Regions from separate parts of the Polaromonas sp. P3_B1 genome, predicted to be linked through region 1. Evidence: predicted binding sites of a transcription regulator. Region 1 holds the regulator's gene; the other holds the start of a gene.
What was found. The regulator sigma-54, encoded in region 1, starts transcription at its own class of promoters, with help from an activator protein. The targets are predictions, from matches to a motif close to TGGCANGNAANCTGCTTT.
Positions count from the first base shown of each region.

Region 2: a site for sigma-54 is predicted at 3,087-3,104, ahead of AC1DXS_RS02635 (ammonium transporter). Genes of this name have one in related genera too.

Region 1 covers NZ_JBFUGK010000001.1:140,235-145,989, forward strand. Annotated here, with positions in the region: gene AC1DXS_RS00630 (THUMP domain-containing class I SAM-dependent RNA methyltransferase) at 1-1,053, opposite strand, end outside; gene AC1DXS_RS00635 (RNA polymerase factor sigma-54) at 1,094-2,632, opposite strand; gene lptB (LPS export ABC transporter ATP-binding protein) at 2,820-3,602, opposite strand; gene lptA (lipopolysaccharide transport periplasmic protein LptA) at 3,618-4,235, opposite strand; gene AC1DXS_RS00650 (thiol:disulfide interchange protein DsbA/DsbL) at 4,647-5,309, opposite strand; gene AC1DXS_RS00655 (SPOR domain-containing protein) at 5,435-5,755, opposite strand, start outside.
Region 2 covers NZ_JBFUGK010000003.1:35,533-43,565, forward strand. Annotated here, with positions in the region: gene AC1DXS_RS02620 (phosphate/phosphite/phosphonate ABC transporter substrate-binding protein) at 1-489, opposite strand, end outside; gene AC1DXS_RS02625 (hypothetical protein) at 646-1,032, shown strand; gene AC1DXS_RS02630 (hypothetical protein) at 1,045-1,503, opposite strand; gene AC1DXS_RS02635 (ammonium transporter) at 1,538-3,034, opposite strand; gene mrdA (penicillin-binding protein 2) at 3,435-5,510, opposite strand; gene mreD (rod shape-determining protein MreD) at 5,697-6,215, opposite strand; gene mreC (rod shape-determining protein MreC) at 6,212-7,138, opposite strand; gene AC1DXS_RS02655 (rod shape-determining protein) at 7,200-8,033, opposite strand, start outside.

The DNA.
Region 1 (5,755 bases):
GAACTCGTCGATAGGCTGGTTGCGGTGGTCGTGCTGGATGGCTTGGTTTTGCTGACGGCGCTGGTCGCGGCCCTGCATGCCGGTGATGCCGGCCACACCGGCAACGTCGATGCGCTCGCCATAGGGGGGGTTCACCAGCATCACGCCCGAGGGCGCTGGCGGCATGCGCTGCAGCGCGTCGCCGCCGCGGAACTCCACCGCGTTGGCCACGCCGGCGCGCTCGGCGTTGCGTTCAGCGAAGTCGACCATGCGAAACGACACATCGCTGCCGAATACCGGCGCCGCGGGCGCTGTGATTGCGGCTTCGGCCTGGTCCAGCAGGCCGTCCCACACATGGCCCTGGAAGGGCAAATACTTCTGGAAGGCGAAGCGCCGGTTGATGCCGGGCGCGATATTGCAGGCGATCTGCGCCGCTTCGATGGCGATGGTGCCCGAGCCGCAGCAAGGGTCGTACAGCGGCACACCGTCCTTGCACAGCTGGTCCCAGCCGCTGGCGGCGATCATCGCGGCGGCCAGGGTTTCCTTGAGCGGCGCGTCGCCCTTGTCTGCGCGCCAGCCGCGCTTGAACAGGGGCTCGCCCGAGGTGTCGATGTAAATCGTGACGGTGTCCGTCGTCAGGTGCACGTAGATGCGCACGTCGGGCCAGCGCGTGTCGACGCTGGGCCGCACGTCGTTGAACTTCGCGCGAAAACGATCGGCAATCGCGTCCTTGATCTTCAGCGCCGCGAAGTTCAGGCTGGTCAGCGGGCTGTGCTGGGCGGTGATTTCTACCTTGAAGGTCTGTTGGGGCGTGAACCAGATCTCCCACGCCACATTGGCGGCGGCGTTGTAGAGGTCTTGCTCGCTGCGGTACTGGTTGTGCTGCAGCTCGATGAGCACGCGCTGCGCCAGCCGGCTGTGCAGGTTGAGCTGCAGCGCGTCGCGCCAGGAGGCCTGCAACTGCACGCCGGCGCGCCAGGCCTTGCCCTGGAGGCCGGTGACGCGCTGCACCTCGGCGGCCAGCAGTGTTTCGACACCCGCGGCGCAGGGTAAAAAGAGTTGAAGTTGGTTCATGACTGACTTTGAGGGACGGGGCAGCGCTGCCTGATCGCGGCTAGAGTGATTTGCGTAAATTAGCCGGCGCGATGCGCAGGGCCTCGCGGTACTTGGCCACAGTGCGGCGCGCGCATTCGATGCCTTGCTCCTTGAGCATCTCGGAAATCTGGTTGTCGCTGAGCGGTTTTTTGGTGCTCTCGGAGGAGACAAACTGCTTGATCAGCGCGCGCACCGCCGTGCTGGAGGCGTTGCCGCCGGTTTCGGTGCCCAAGGCGGAGCCGAAGAAATACTTCAGTTCGAAGGTGCCGAAGGGCGTGCCCATGTATTTGGCGGTGGTCACGCGCGAAATTGTGGATTCGTGCAGGCCGAGCTCGTCGGCGATCTCGCGCAGCACCAGCGGGCGCATGGCGAGTTCGCCGTGCGTGAAGAAATTTTTCTGCCGCTCGACGATGGCGCTGCTCACGCGCAGGATGGTGTCAAAGCGCTGCTGGATGTTCTTGATGAACCAGCGCGCCTCCTGCAAGCGCTGCTGCAGCGCCTGGCCGTCCTGGCCTTTGTGCTGCTTGAGGGCGTTGGCGTAGATGTCGTGCACGCGCAGGCGCGGCATCACGTCGCCGTTGAGCGTGACCTTGAAGCCACGGCCCGACTTCACGACGATGACGTCGGGCACGACCAGGTTGCGCTCCACGTTCACGAAGCGGCGCCCGGGCTTGGGGTCGAGCCTGCCAATCACCGCGATCGCCCCCTTGATCGCGGCCTCAGTGAAGCCGCACAGGTAGCTCAGGCGCTTGACGTCGCGCTTGGCCAGCAGTTCCATCGGATGCTTGCACACGGCAATGGCGGCGCGGGTCTCTTCGCAGTCCTTGCAGTCGAGCAATTGCAGGCCCAGGCATTCGGCCAGGTTGCGCGCACCCACGCCGGCCGGCTCCATGTGGTGCAGCAGCTTGAGCGCCATGGCAAAGCGCTGCTCGAGGTCCTCGGCCTGCTCCAGGTCGCCGCCGGCGAGGCCGGCCGCGAGCGAGGCCAGGCTGTCTTCGAGGTAGCCGTCATCGTTGAGCGACTCGATCAGGAAATGCAGGGCCGCGCGGTCTTCCTCAGACAGGCGCAGGCCCAGCGACTGGCGGTGCAGATGGTCTTGCAGCGACTCATGGGCGCCCGCCAGGTCGGAGGCCTCGGCATCGCTTTCTTCATTGTTGTTCTTGCGCGCCGGCGCATCACTGCCCCATTCGCTGTCGTCGGGCGTGGTCTCGACAGTGCCGTCGCCTTCCCAGCTTTCCTCGAGCTTGGGCTCCGCGCTGGGCTCGGCTTCAGCGGCCGTGGAAATACCTGCGTCTTCCGCACCGCCGCCGGCCGTCGATTCCGCAGCCGATTCAAACTCGCGGCTGTCCTGGCTGACCGGCGTGTTGACATGCTCCAGCCCGAACTCCTCGCGCACCGCGGTTTCGTCCGACACCTCGAGAAACGGGTTTTCGTCGAGCATCTGCTCGACCTCCTGGCTCAGCTCCAGCGTCGAGAGCTGCAGCAGCCGTATCGACTGCTGCAGCTGGGGCGTCAGCGCAAGATGCTGCGAGACGCGGAGCGAGAGGCCTTGTTTCAAGGACTCCCCCCCGTTGGATGCTCACTTCGTGTAGCACCCTCCCCCCTACAGGGGGCGGCGCCTGTGGCCTGGCAAAGCCAGTTCCACGGCCCCCGCTTGAAAGACGATGGCAGGCGTGTCAATGTGGCGACGGCACTCTCGGAAGCCCGCACGTTAAGCGCGATGAACAACAAGGGGGAAACCATCTCTACATCTTGAAGTGCTCGCCCAAGTACACGCGGCGCACATCGGCGTTGTTCACGATCTCGGACGGCGTGCCCTGGGCCAGCACATGGCCGTCGCTGATGATGTAGGCGTGGTCGCAGATGCCCAGCGTTTCGCGCACGTTGTGGTCGGTGATCAGCACGCCGATGCCGCGCGACTTCAGGAAGCCGATGATGCGCTGGATTTCGATCACGGCGATGGGGTCGATGCCGGCAAAGGGCTCGTCAAGCAGGATGAAGCGCGGCTGGGTCGCCAGGGCGCGCGCGATCTCGACGCGGCGGCGTTCGCCGCCCGACAGCGCCGGTGCCGGCGAATTGCGCAAATGGTCCACGCGCAGGTCCTGCAGCAGGGCATCCAGGCGCGATTCGATGTCGGCGCGGCCCAGGGGTTTGCCATTCGCGCCCAGCTGCAACTCGAGCACGGCGCGCACGTTTTCTTCGACCGTGAGCTTGCGGAAAATCGAGGCTTCCTGCGGCAGGTAGCTCAGGCCCAGGCGGGCGCGCAAGTGGATCGGCATGTGCTCGACCGACTGGCCGTCGATGGAGATCTCCCCCGCATCGGCGCGCACCAGGCCCACGATCATGTAGAAGGAAGTCGTCTTGCCGGCGCCGTTGGGGCCCAGCAGGCCCACGACCTCGCCTTTTTGCACGGCCACCGAAACATCCTGCACGACCTTGCGGCTGCCGTAGGATTTTTGCAGCCCTTGTGCAACGAGGCGGCTGGGGGTTGCGGCCCGGGCCGCCGAAGTGTCAGTCACCACATCCATCTGTGCAGGTTCTTTCTAGTTCTTTTCATTGCCCAGCGTGGTGCTGGGGCGCAGGGCGGCCGGCGGGGCCGCTGGCACTGCGTTGGGTGCCGAGGCGGCGGCGCGCGGTGACAGCATGGCGCGTACGCGCCCGCTCGGGTTGGTGGCGGTGCGGTTTCCACCGTCCACGGTGAAGACGTCGGTGTTGTTGTCGTAGACGATCACGGAGCCGGTGGTTTCATCCACCAGGGTGGCGCCGTTGTAGCGGCGCACCACGGCGCGCTTGATGAATTTCACCAGGTCGGCGCGGCTGTCGTATTCGATGCGCTCGCCTTCGCCTTCGATGTATTCGTCCACGCCGTCCCGCTTCTTGCGGTAGAAGGCCAGCTTGCCGGGCGCCGCGATGGCCACCGCCTGCTGGTAGCCCTCGGGATCCTGGCTGACGTCGACCTGTGCGCCGCGCACGATGGTGGTGCCTTTGGTGATCACCACGTTACCGGTGAACACGCTGGTCTGCTTCAGGTCGTCATAGCGCAGGGCATCGGCCTCCGCATTCATGGGCTTGTCCCGGTCGGCTTTTTCGGCCCAGGCCGGACACGCCGCCCCCAGCGCCAAAGCGGCCGGCAGGATGAGGGAGTAAAGGGGGTGTTTCATAAGGCACGAATCTTGCTGCTTTGGGTTCGGCCATTGTAGCCATGCAAGCTGTGGGAATGGCTTGCACGGGAATAAAAAGGCCCCCACGCTCTCGCACTTCGTGTCGTCGCGAGGCCTTGCAGGCCGCGGCTCGCGAGACGCTTCGCCTCTGTCGCCCGTCCAAGCCTGCGCAGGCAGGCTTGGAGCCGCGGGCTCCAGCCCCTCGGGGGCCGCCCGCCTGCGGCCCGGCCCTTCGACAGGCTCAGGACAGGCCAAGGCCGGTTCCGCGGCTCATGCTGGTTGAAGAGTTCAGGAGGGTGCGGGAGGTATTTATCAGTGGGGGCCGCGGGACTGGCTTTGCCAGACCGCGGGCGCCCGCCCCCTTGAGGGGGGAACGGACTACACGAAGTGAGTCCGGACGGGGGTGCTACCTTATTTCTTGGTGCGGGACTGGGCGATCAGGTAGTCCGTGACCTGCAGCGCGCGGGGCATGCTTTGCGCGAGGGTGGCCGAGGTGTAGTAGCGCCCGGCAATGCCCAGCGCGGGCACACCGTCAACCTTGTAGATGTCCTGCAGCTGCGTAGCCTTGCGCACCTTGGTGGTGACGGTGAAGGAGTTGTACATCTCGACGAACTTGGCCTTGTCCAGGCCCTGTTTTTCGGCCCAGGTGGCGATGGAGTCGGCGGTGTTGAGCGCGAATTTCTCCACGTGGATGGCGTAAAACACCTTTTTGTGGAGTTCCTCGACCTTGCCCATGGCCTCGAGCACGTAAAAGAGGCGTTGCTGGGGTTCGAAGTCGGGACGGAAAGCCACCGGTACGCGCCGCACGGTCACATCCTTGGGGGCCTGCTTCATCCAGGCTTCAAGCGTCGGCTCAAAGGCATTGCAATGCGGGCAGCTGTACCAGAAGAACTCCACCACCTCGACCTGGCCGGCGGGCACTTCGGTGGGCGCGGGCTTGTCCAGCGACACGTAATCGGCGCCGTCCTTGAAGGCCCTGGCCTGGGCTTGCGCCAGCGTGGGCAGGGCGGCGATGCCACCGAGGCTGGCGACGGCTGCCGAAGCGGCTGAAAACGAAAACTCACGGCGTTGCATCAGATTCTTCTCCTGGTATGACGGAAATGTTGGGTGGGCCGTCCCTGCGGACGGCGGCCTCATGGTGCGGGGCACAGGGGTTTGTACACCCGCGCCGTTAAAAGTTCAGCTTATCGCCTCAATGCTCAGCGCTGCACACGGACCAGCGCCGTTTCGATGGAGTTGTTGTCCAGCCGCTCTTTGGCTTTGTCGGCGTCTTCCTTTTTGTCGAAGGGTCCAAGGCGCACACGGTATACGGTGCGGCCGGCTTGTTCACGCTCGCTGACCTTGGCCTGCATGCCCAGCAGCAACAGCTTGGCGCGCTGCTGTTCGGCGTCTTCAGGCGTGCGGAAGGCGCCGGCCTGGATGAAATAGCTGAAAGGGTCCGCGCTGGGGCTGGACGACAGGCCTTCTACTTTGGCCTTGGCCAAGTCGCCCAGCGGGTCGGCAGCAGGGGCGGGTTTGGC
Region 2 (8,033 bases), on a different contig from region 1:
GTTTTCCTTGCCCACCAGGATGCCCTTGTCGCGCAGTTCGGCGGCGCAAAAGCGCGACATGTAAGCGATCTGCTCGGGCAGGGCGATGCGCTTGCCCTTGACATCATCAATCGTCTTCAGCTCGGACCCCTTGGGCGCGATGATGAAGCATTGCCCGTCGGGTTTGGTGCTGGCGATGTAGCTGTAGCCGTAGTCGCGCATGCCGCGCGCCGGGTAATCGCTGGGGCGGGCCATCACCAGGTCGAAGCGGCCGGTCTGCATGCCTTCTTCCAGCTGCTTGAATTCGCGCGCGAACACCACACTCACCTTGGCCTTCATGGCTTTGCCGATCACTTCAGCCAGGCCCTGGTATTTGGCGATCACCTGGGCATGGTCCAGGCCGCCCGAGGTGCCTTCGCTGATACCCAGCACCAATTGCTGGGCGGGGGCCGGAGCCTGGGCCAGCACAAGGCCCGGCCCGAGCAGGCCGGCCGCCCATATCAATGTCATTCCCGTGCGCAACATAAGCTCCCCCTTATATGACTGGCATGCTAACGCCCGCACCTGAAACCTGCGCTTGTGATTACCCTTAATCGGTTTGCCTTACATCCTTGCCGCATGGCGGCAGCCGACTGGATTCGCATAGCGATGACACAATGCGCACGCATGAAGCACCTGCCCTTTTCCCTGATCTCCGCCCTGCTGATGGCCCTGTCCGCCTGCGGTTCGGCGCCGCGGACCAGCCAGGACCCGCTGTCGATTGCCCGCGCCCCGGTGGCGGCGGCTATCAACGACTACCAGCGCTGCGCCGACCAGGCCCTGCTGCCGCTGAAAGCCGACACGGCCCAGTCCGTTTTTGTGCTCGCTGACACGGCCCTGGCCGCCTGCGATGCCGGCCTGGAGCAGGTGCGGCACAGCATCCTGGCCGACAACGCGGGCCATCCCTATGTGGCCGCCTTCGCGGAAGAAGCCAGCGCCAATATCCGCACACGCACCCGCAACATGCTGGCGCACAGCCTGAACCGCGCGCGGCAAACGCAACCGGCGAACTAGCAGCCCGGCCTCCTAGCGAAGGCCTTTCACATAGCGCGGCGCGTTCGGGTCGCGCTGCTTGCGTTCGCGGTGGCCCTCTTCGCCGAAGATCGCGCCGAAAGTGGACTCAATAAAGCCTGACTCCGGATAAACCTCTTCCTCGGTGTCGATGGAGCGCGCGCTCTGGCGGTCCGCCTGCGGCGGCGCGGCCACCACGGTCGGGCCGCGCTCTTTCAAGGCGTCCGACACCATCTGGACCAAGGGCAGGCGCGGCTTGGGTTCGGGCTCGGCCATGATCTCTTCCAGCCTGTCGGCCCAGACGGCCAGGTCGGGGTGGCCTTCCTCGGCCGCCTTCTCGCGTGCAAAGCGCGCTATCTCGGCCGCGTACTCAAGGTTGCCGGCCATCCATTCGGTGTCCGTCACCCGGCCGGTCTTGCGGCGCAGCAACACATGCAGATGGGCAGCGATGGCGATTTTTTCATTGGAAGGCATGGTGTGGTGTCCTTCAAGGTGAAATGCCGGCCAATCAGGTGCCCAGGCGTTCGGCATGCTGGGTGATGTCCAGGCCGTCGCTCTCGGAAGCCTCGCTGACGCGCAGGCTGACGATCAGCGAGGTGATCCACAGGGCCAGCGCCGTCATGAACAGGCTGTACAGCATGACCGAGCCCGCGCCTATGGCCTGCGTCAGCACATTGCCCTGCGCCCCCGAGATGGCCTTGCTGGCGAACACGCCGGTGAGCAGTGAGCCCACAATGCCGCCCACCCCATGCACGCCAAACACGTCCAGCGAGTCGTCGGCATCGAGCAGGCGCTTCAGGCCGGTGGCACCCCAGTAGCAGGCCAGCCCGGCGGCCACGCCGAACACCAGCGCCGCGCGCGGTGAGACAAAACCGGCGGCCGGCGTGATCGCGACCAGGCCGGCCACCAGGCCCGAGCACAGGCCCAGCAGCGAGGGCCGCCCGCGCACCGCCCACTCGGCCGCCATCCACGACAGGGCGCCGGCCGCGGCCGCGATGTGGGTGACCGCCATCGCCAGCCCCGCCCGGCCGTCGGAGGCCACGGCGGAGCCGGCGTTGAAGCCGAACCAACCCACCCACAGCATGCCGGCGCCGGCCATGGTCAGGCCCAGGTTGAAGGGCGTGAAGGGCTCACGGCCGTATCCGCGGCGCGGGCCGAGCGCATAGGCACAGACCAGCCCGGCGATACCGGCATTGATGTGCACCACCGAGCCGCCGGCAAAATCCAGCGCGCCCATGCGGGCCAGCCAGCCGTTGGGCTCCCACACCCAATGGGCGATCGGGGCATAGACGACGACCGTCCACAGCGACATGAAAATCAGCATCGCCGAAAAGCGCATGCGCTCGACAAAAGAGCCGACCACCAGCGCCGCGGTGATGATGGCGAAGGTCAGCTGGAACATCGCGTAAACCGATTCCGGGATGTTGGGCGCGACGTGGCTGACCGCGACCTTCTGCGCGTCCTTCACATAGTCAAGTCCGGCAAACCAGAAGCGCTCGGCACCGCCCAGGTAATGGCCCCAGGCACCGCTGCCGGGCGTGAAAGCGATCGAATAGCCGACGGCAAACCACAAGAGACTCACGACAGCACAGATGGCGACGACGCTTGCCATGACATTGAGTACGCTTTTCCTGCGCACCATGCCGCCGTAAAAGAGGGCGATGCCCGGAAGCGTCATGAGCAGCACCAGCGCGGTGGACGTCATCATCCAGGCGGTGTCGGCACCGTTGAGAGTTTCGGCCCCCACCAGGCCCGGCTGGGTCAGGGGCGCGGGAGGCGGCGGGGCTGATGCGGCCGCCACGGGAGCCGGCGCCGCAGGCGCGGGGGGCGCCGGCTGTGCCGTGGGAGCAGCTGCGGTCGCTGCGGCTTCGGAGGCCGCGCTGGCCGCAGCCGCGGCCGAAGCGGAAGCGGCGGCCGGTGCGGCGGGCGCTTGTGCCATGGCCTGGTGGCAGGCCATGCAGACCCAGATCGACAGACCCCACGCCGCAAAGCTCTTCAAGTGCATACATGCCCGCCTTTCTTGCAATCAGCCAACAATCCGTAACATTCGGAGGGCAAAGGCATAACTCATGCCAGTGGTTGGTAGCGGGGTTTTTAGACAGTTTTAATTACAAATGCGTGCAGACGGTGCAGGCGGGCGCCATGGTGTGGCGTGCCCCGGCACGGCTGCGGGCATGCTGCGCGGGGTTCGGGGGCGGGAAACCCCCAATGCACTAAGCCAGTGCACGGGCTACATTGGATGACTTGCTGACGAGCCTCGCTGCTCGCAACGCGAGGAGCCGAGGAGACACGAGAGAGCCACTAGAAGTACACAAGTGGCAAGGCATTCCACAAGATGCCCTGCCGCAAAAAGCGCTGGTAACCCCAGCGCTTTTTTTATGGCCCCGCGAGTTGGCGGCGGAGCCTCAACGCCCTGCCGCCGAGGCGGGAGGCTGCGGCGACGCGCTGCGGCCGGCCACCTGGGTCAAGGCGAGCACCGCCGGCTTGACGGGCGCGGCGGCGGCGCCGGACGCCTCCGGTGCGGCCACTGCGGCGCCGCCCGGCAACATCGCCGCCATATCGGCGATGCGACGTGGTTTGCCTATGGGCGCCCCGGCTTGGCCTTTTTGCACCGCCGCCATGTCTTCCTCGGTGGGATACTGGCCCATCAACATGAAGTCAAACACCCGGCGCGCGATCGGTGCTGCAGCGCCCGCACCCCAGCCGGCGTTTTCCACGATCACGGCCAGCGCAATCTTGGGCTCTTCCGCCGGCGCCATGGCGATGTAAAGCGAGTGGTCGCGCTGGTGCTCTTCCATCTTGGCGCTGTTGTATTTACCTTTGGCGGCCATGGTCACGGCTTGGGCGGTGCCGGTTTTGCCGCCACTCGTGTAGCCGGCGCCCGCAAACACCCGAGCCGAGGTGCCCCCCTGGGTGACGCCGAGCAGCCCCTTGCGCACGATGGCGACGTTTTCCGGCTTGTAGCCCAGGTCTTCGGCGGGCGCCAGGGGCTGCGGGGTCAGCGCCCGCGTCATCGAGTCCTGCGTGGCGATCACCAGCCGCGGCTTGTGCTTGATGCCGTTGTTGACCAGCGTCGCGGTGGCTTGCGCCAGCTGCAGCATGGTGAAACTGTTGTAGCCCTGGCCGATGCCCAGCGAGATGGTTTCGCCGGGAAACCACTTTTGCTGCTCCGGCCTCTTGAAGTAACCGCGTTTCCAGGCCTGGCTGGGCAGGATGCCGCGCACCTCGCCGTTGATGTCGATGCCGGTGATCTGGCCGAAGCCCAGGGGTTTCATGAAGTCGTGGATGGCATCCACGCCCATCTCGTTGGCCAGCGAATAAAAATACACGTTGCTGGACTCCACGATGGCGCGGTTCATGTCCATGGGGCCGCCGCGTTCGTTTTCGGGACTGCCGAAGCGGCGGCCGCCGAACATGTAAAAGCCGGGGTCGTTGATGATGGTCCTGGGGTCACGGGCGCCGGTCTGCAGCGCGGCCATGGCCATGAAGGGCTTGTAGGTCGAGCCCGGCGGGTAGGTGCCCCGCAATGCGCGGTTGAGCAGCGGCTTGTCGATGGACTCGTTGAGCGCCTGCCAGCTTTCGGTATCGATGCCGTCGACAAACAGGTTGGGATCAAAGGTCGGCTTGCTGACGAAGGCCAGCACGTCGCCGGTTTTCGGGTCCAGCGCCACCAGCGCACCACGCCGGTCGCCGAACATGTCTTCCACCAGTTTCTGCAACCGGATGTCCACCGAAAGCATGACCGTATGGCCCGGCGTGGCCGGGTTGGTCGCCAGCTTGCGCACGGCACGACCGCCGGCGGAGGTCTCCACCTGCTCGACGCCGGTGGTGCCGTGCAGTTGCTGCTCGAAGCTCTGCTCGATGCCGAGCTTGCCGATGTAGTCGGTGCCCCGGTAATTGCCCTCGTCGTCACTGTCCTCGATGGCTTCTTTTTCGGCCTGGTTGATGCGGCCTATATAGCCCACCACGTGGCTGCCCAGCTCGCCATAGGGATAGCTGCGAAACAGCCGCGCCTTGATGTCCACGCCCGGGAAGCGGAAACGCTGCGCCGCAAAACGCGCCACTTCCTCATCGGTCAGCCGCGTACGTATCGGCAGCGACTCAAAGTTCTTCGCCTCTTCACGCAGCCGCTTGAAGCGCCGCTTGTCGCGAAGCTGGATGTCGATCACCTTTTCCAGCGCGGCAATCGTTTCCTCGAGGTTCTCAACCTTGGACGGCGTGATCTCCAGCGTATAGGCCGAGTAATTTGTCGCCAGCACAATGCCGTTGCGGTCCAGAATCAGCCCGCGATTCGGCACGATCGGCACGATGGCCGTGCGGTTGCTCTCGGCCTGCTCGTTCAGGTCCGCATGGCGGTACACCTGCAGGTACACCAGCCGCGCCGCCAGCAACGCGAATGCACACAGCACCACAAAGCTCGCCACCAGCACCCGCGCGCGAAAACGCGACAGGTCGGCTTCAACGTTGCGCAACTCAGTCATGGTGGTGCGACTCTACAGCCCGCACAAAGTGCCTGCAAGGCGCATGATTCCCCCCGTCAAGGCAAGGGCGATGCGAAGCGAGCCGAAGCAAGCCAGCATGAGCCGCGGAACTGGCTTTGCCAGGCCGCAGGCGGGCGGCCCCCTCGGGGGGCAGGGAGTTACACGCAGTGAGCGACCGTGGGGGCCTCATAACGGCCTGTTCTCATCCCGGTCCGGCGCCCGCCGCTGCGGCACCAGCAGCAGCACGCTCACGATGGGCCACAGCAAGGCCTCGACCAGGGGCGCCAGCAGCATGATCCAGCCCGGGAAAATACCGCCGCCTATCATGCGGATCACGAGCTCCACGCCGTGCGCCACGGCAAACAGCGGCAGCACCTGCAGGGCCTGCGAGGGCACGGTGAACCAGAGCAGGCGGCGATGGATCATGGTGGCGAAAAAGCTCAGCGCCGTGTACGACAGCGCATGCTGGCCCAGCAACGAGGACTGGTGCACATCCATGGCCAGGCCGAACATGAAGGCCACGCCTATGCCCACACGCAGCGGCTGGTGCACGTTCCAGAACACCAGCACCAGGGCCAGGAAGTCGGGCATCCAGGGCACGCGCCCCAGGGGCAGCATGTCCAGCAGCAGCGCGGCGATGAGGCTGCACCAGATGAACACCGGGTTGGCGGGCAGCAGCAGCTGCTGGCCTGATCGCATGATCATTTGGCCGCCCCTTTCTCTTTCTTCTTGGGCGCAGCCTCAGGCGTGGCCTCGGGCCGGGGCGGGATCTGTCCAGTGCCGGGCTTGACCACCATGACGTGCCGCGCGCCCGTCACCAGCGCCTGCGGGGCGCAGTAAATCTTGGCGAAGGCCGATTCGGCGCGCCGCTCGATGCGGCTGATCTTCGCCACCGGCAGGCCGGCCGGGTAGACGCCGTCCACGCCGCTGGTGGTCAGCAGGTCGCCCTGCTGCACATCCGAGTTGCTGCCCATGAAGCGCAGCTCCAGCCCGCTGCCCGAGGCGGCCGGGTCGCCATAGGCCACGCTGCGGGCGCCGGTGCGCACGTTGAGCACCGGAATGGCCAGGTCGCGATCCACCACCAACGTGACCTCGCTGACCAGCGGATGCACGCGCGTGACCTGGCCCAGCACGCCGGACTCGTCCAGCACCGGCGAGCCCAGGTCAATGCCCTGCGCCATGCCCTTGTCGATGATCACCTTGCGCGTGTAGGGGTCGGCCGCGTCGTACAGCACCTCAGCGGCCATGACCGGCGTGCCCAGCTGCTCGCGCAGGCCCAGCAGCTTGCGCAGGCGGTTGTTTTCCTGGGTCAGCTGCTCGACCTGGCCGGCGCGCATCGACTGCAAGGCCAGCTTGCGGCCGGCCTCTTCACTGGCCAGCTTGGCCTGGTTCAAGGTGGTGAAATACTCGCCGCTGCCGCGGATGGCGCGCACCGGCTGCAGCGCCACCCATTGCACCGGGTACAACGCGGTGGCCAGCGCGGCGCGCACCGGCTGGGTGATGCGAAAACGGGTGTCGGCAACCATCAGGAACAGCGACAGGGCGCTGAAGAACATCAGCTTGGACAGCGCCGACGGCCCCTGCTTGAAAAAGGGCGGCGGGGATCTGTCAAGGGTTCCTAAGGGCATGGTTCGCTGTCAAGCTGGCCCCGCTTCATGCCCCGGCTTGCGACATGAAGTACGGTGTGGCTTATTCCGAGGTGAAGATGGAACCCAGGCGGTCCATGCGCTCCAGGGCGATGCCGCAGCCGCGCACCACGCAGGTCAGCGGGTCCTCGGCCACCAGCACCGGCAGGCCGGTTTCCTCGGCCAGCAGGCGGTCCAGGTCGCGCAACAAGGCGCCGCCGCCGGTCAGCATCATGCCGCGCTCGGCGATGTCGGCGCCCAGCTCGGGCGGGGTCTGCTCCAGTGCGTTCTTCACGGCGCTCACGATGTTGTTGAGCGGGTCGGTCAGGGCTTCGAGGATTTCGTTGCTGGAGATCGTGAAGCTGCGCGGCACGCCTTCGGAAAGGTTGCGGCCTTTGACTTCCATTTCCTTGACTTCGGAACCCGGAAAAGCCGAGCCAATGCTCTTCTTGATGGCTTCGGCGGTGGGCTCGCCGATCAGCATGCCGTAGTTGCGGCGGATGTAGTTGATGATGGCTTCGTCGAAACGGTCGCCGCCGACGCGCACGCTGCCTTTGTAGACCATGCCGCCCAGCGAGATCACGCCCACTTCGGTGGTGCCGCCGCCGATGTCGACGACCATGGAGCCGCTGGCTTCGGACACCGGCAGGCCGGCGCCAATCGCGGCGGCCATGGGTTCTTCAATCAGGTACACATCGCTGGCGCCGGCGCCCAGGGCACTTTCGCGGATCGCGCGGCGCTCAACCTGGGTCGAGCCGCAGGGCACGCAGATGATGATGCGCGGGCTGGGCTTGAGCAGGCTGCGCGGGTGCACCATCTTGATGAACTGCTTGAGCATCTGCTCGGTCACGGTGAAGTCGGCGATCACGCCGTCCTTCATGGGGCGTATGGCTTCGAT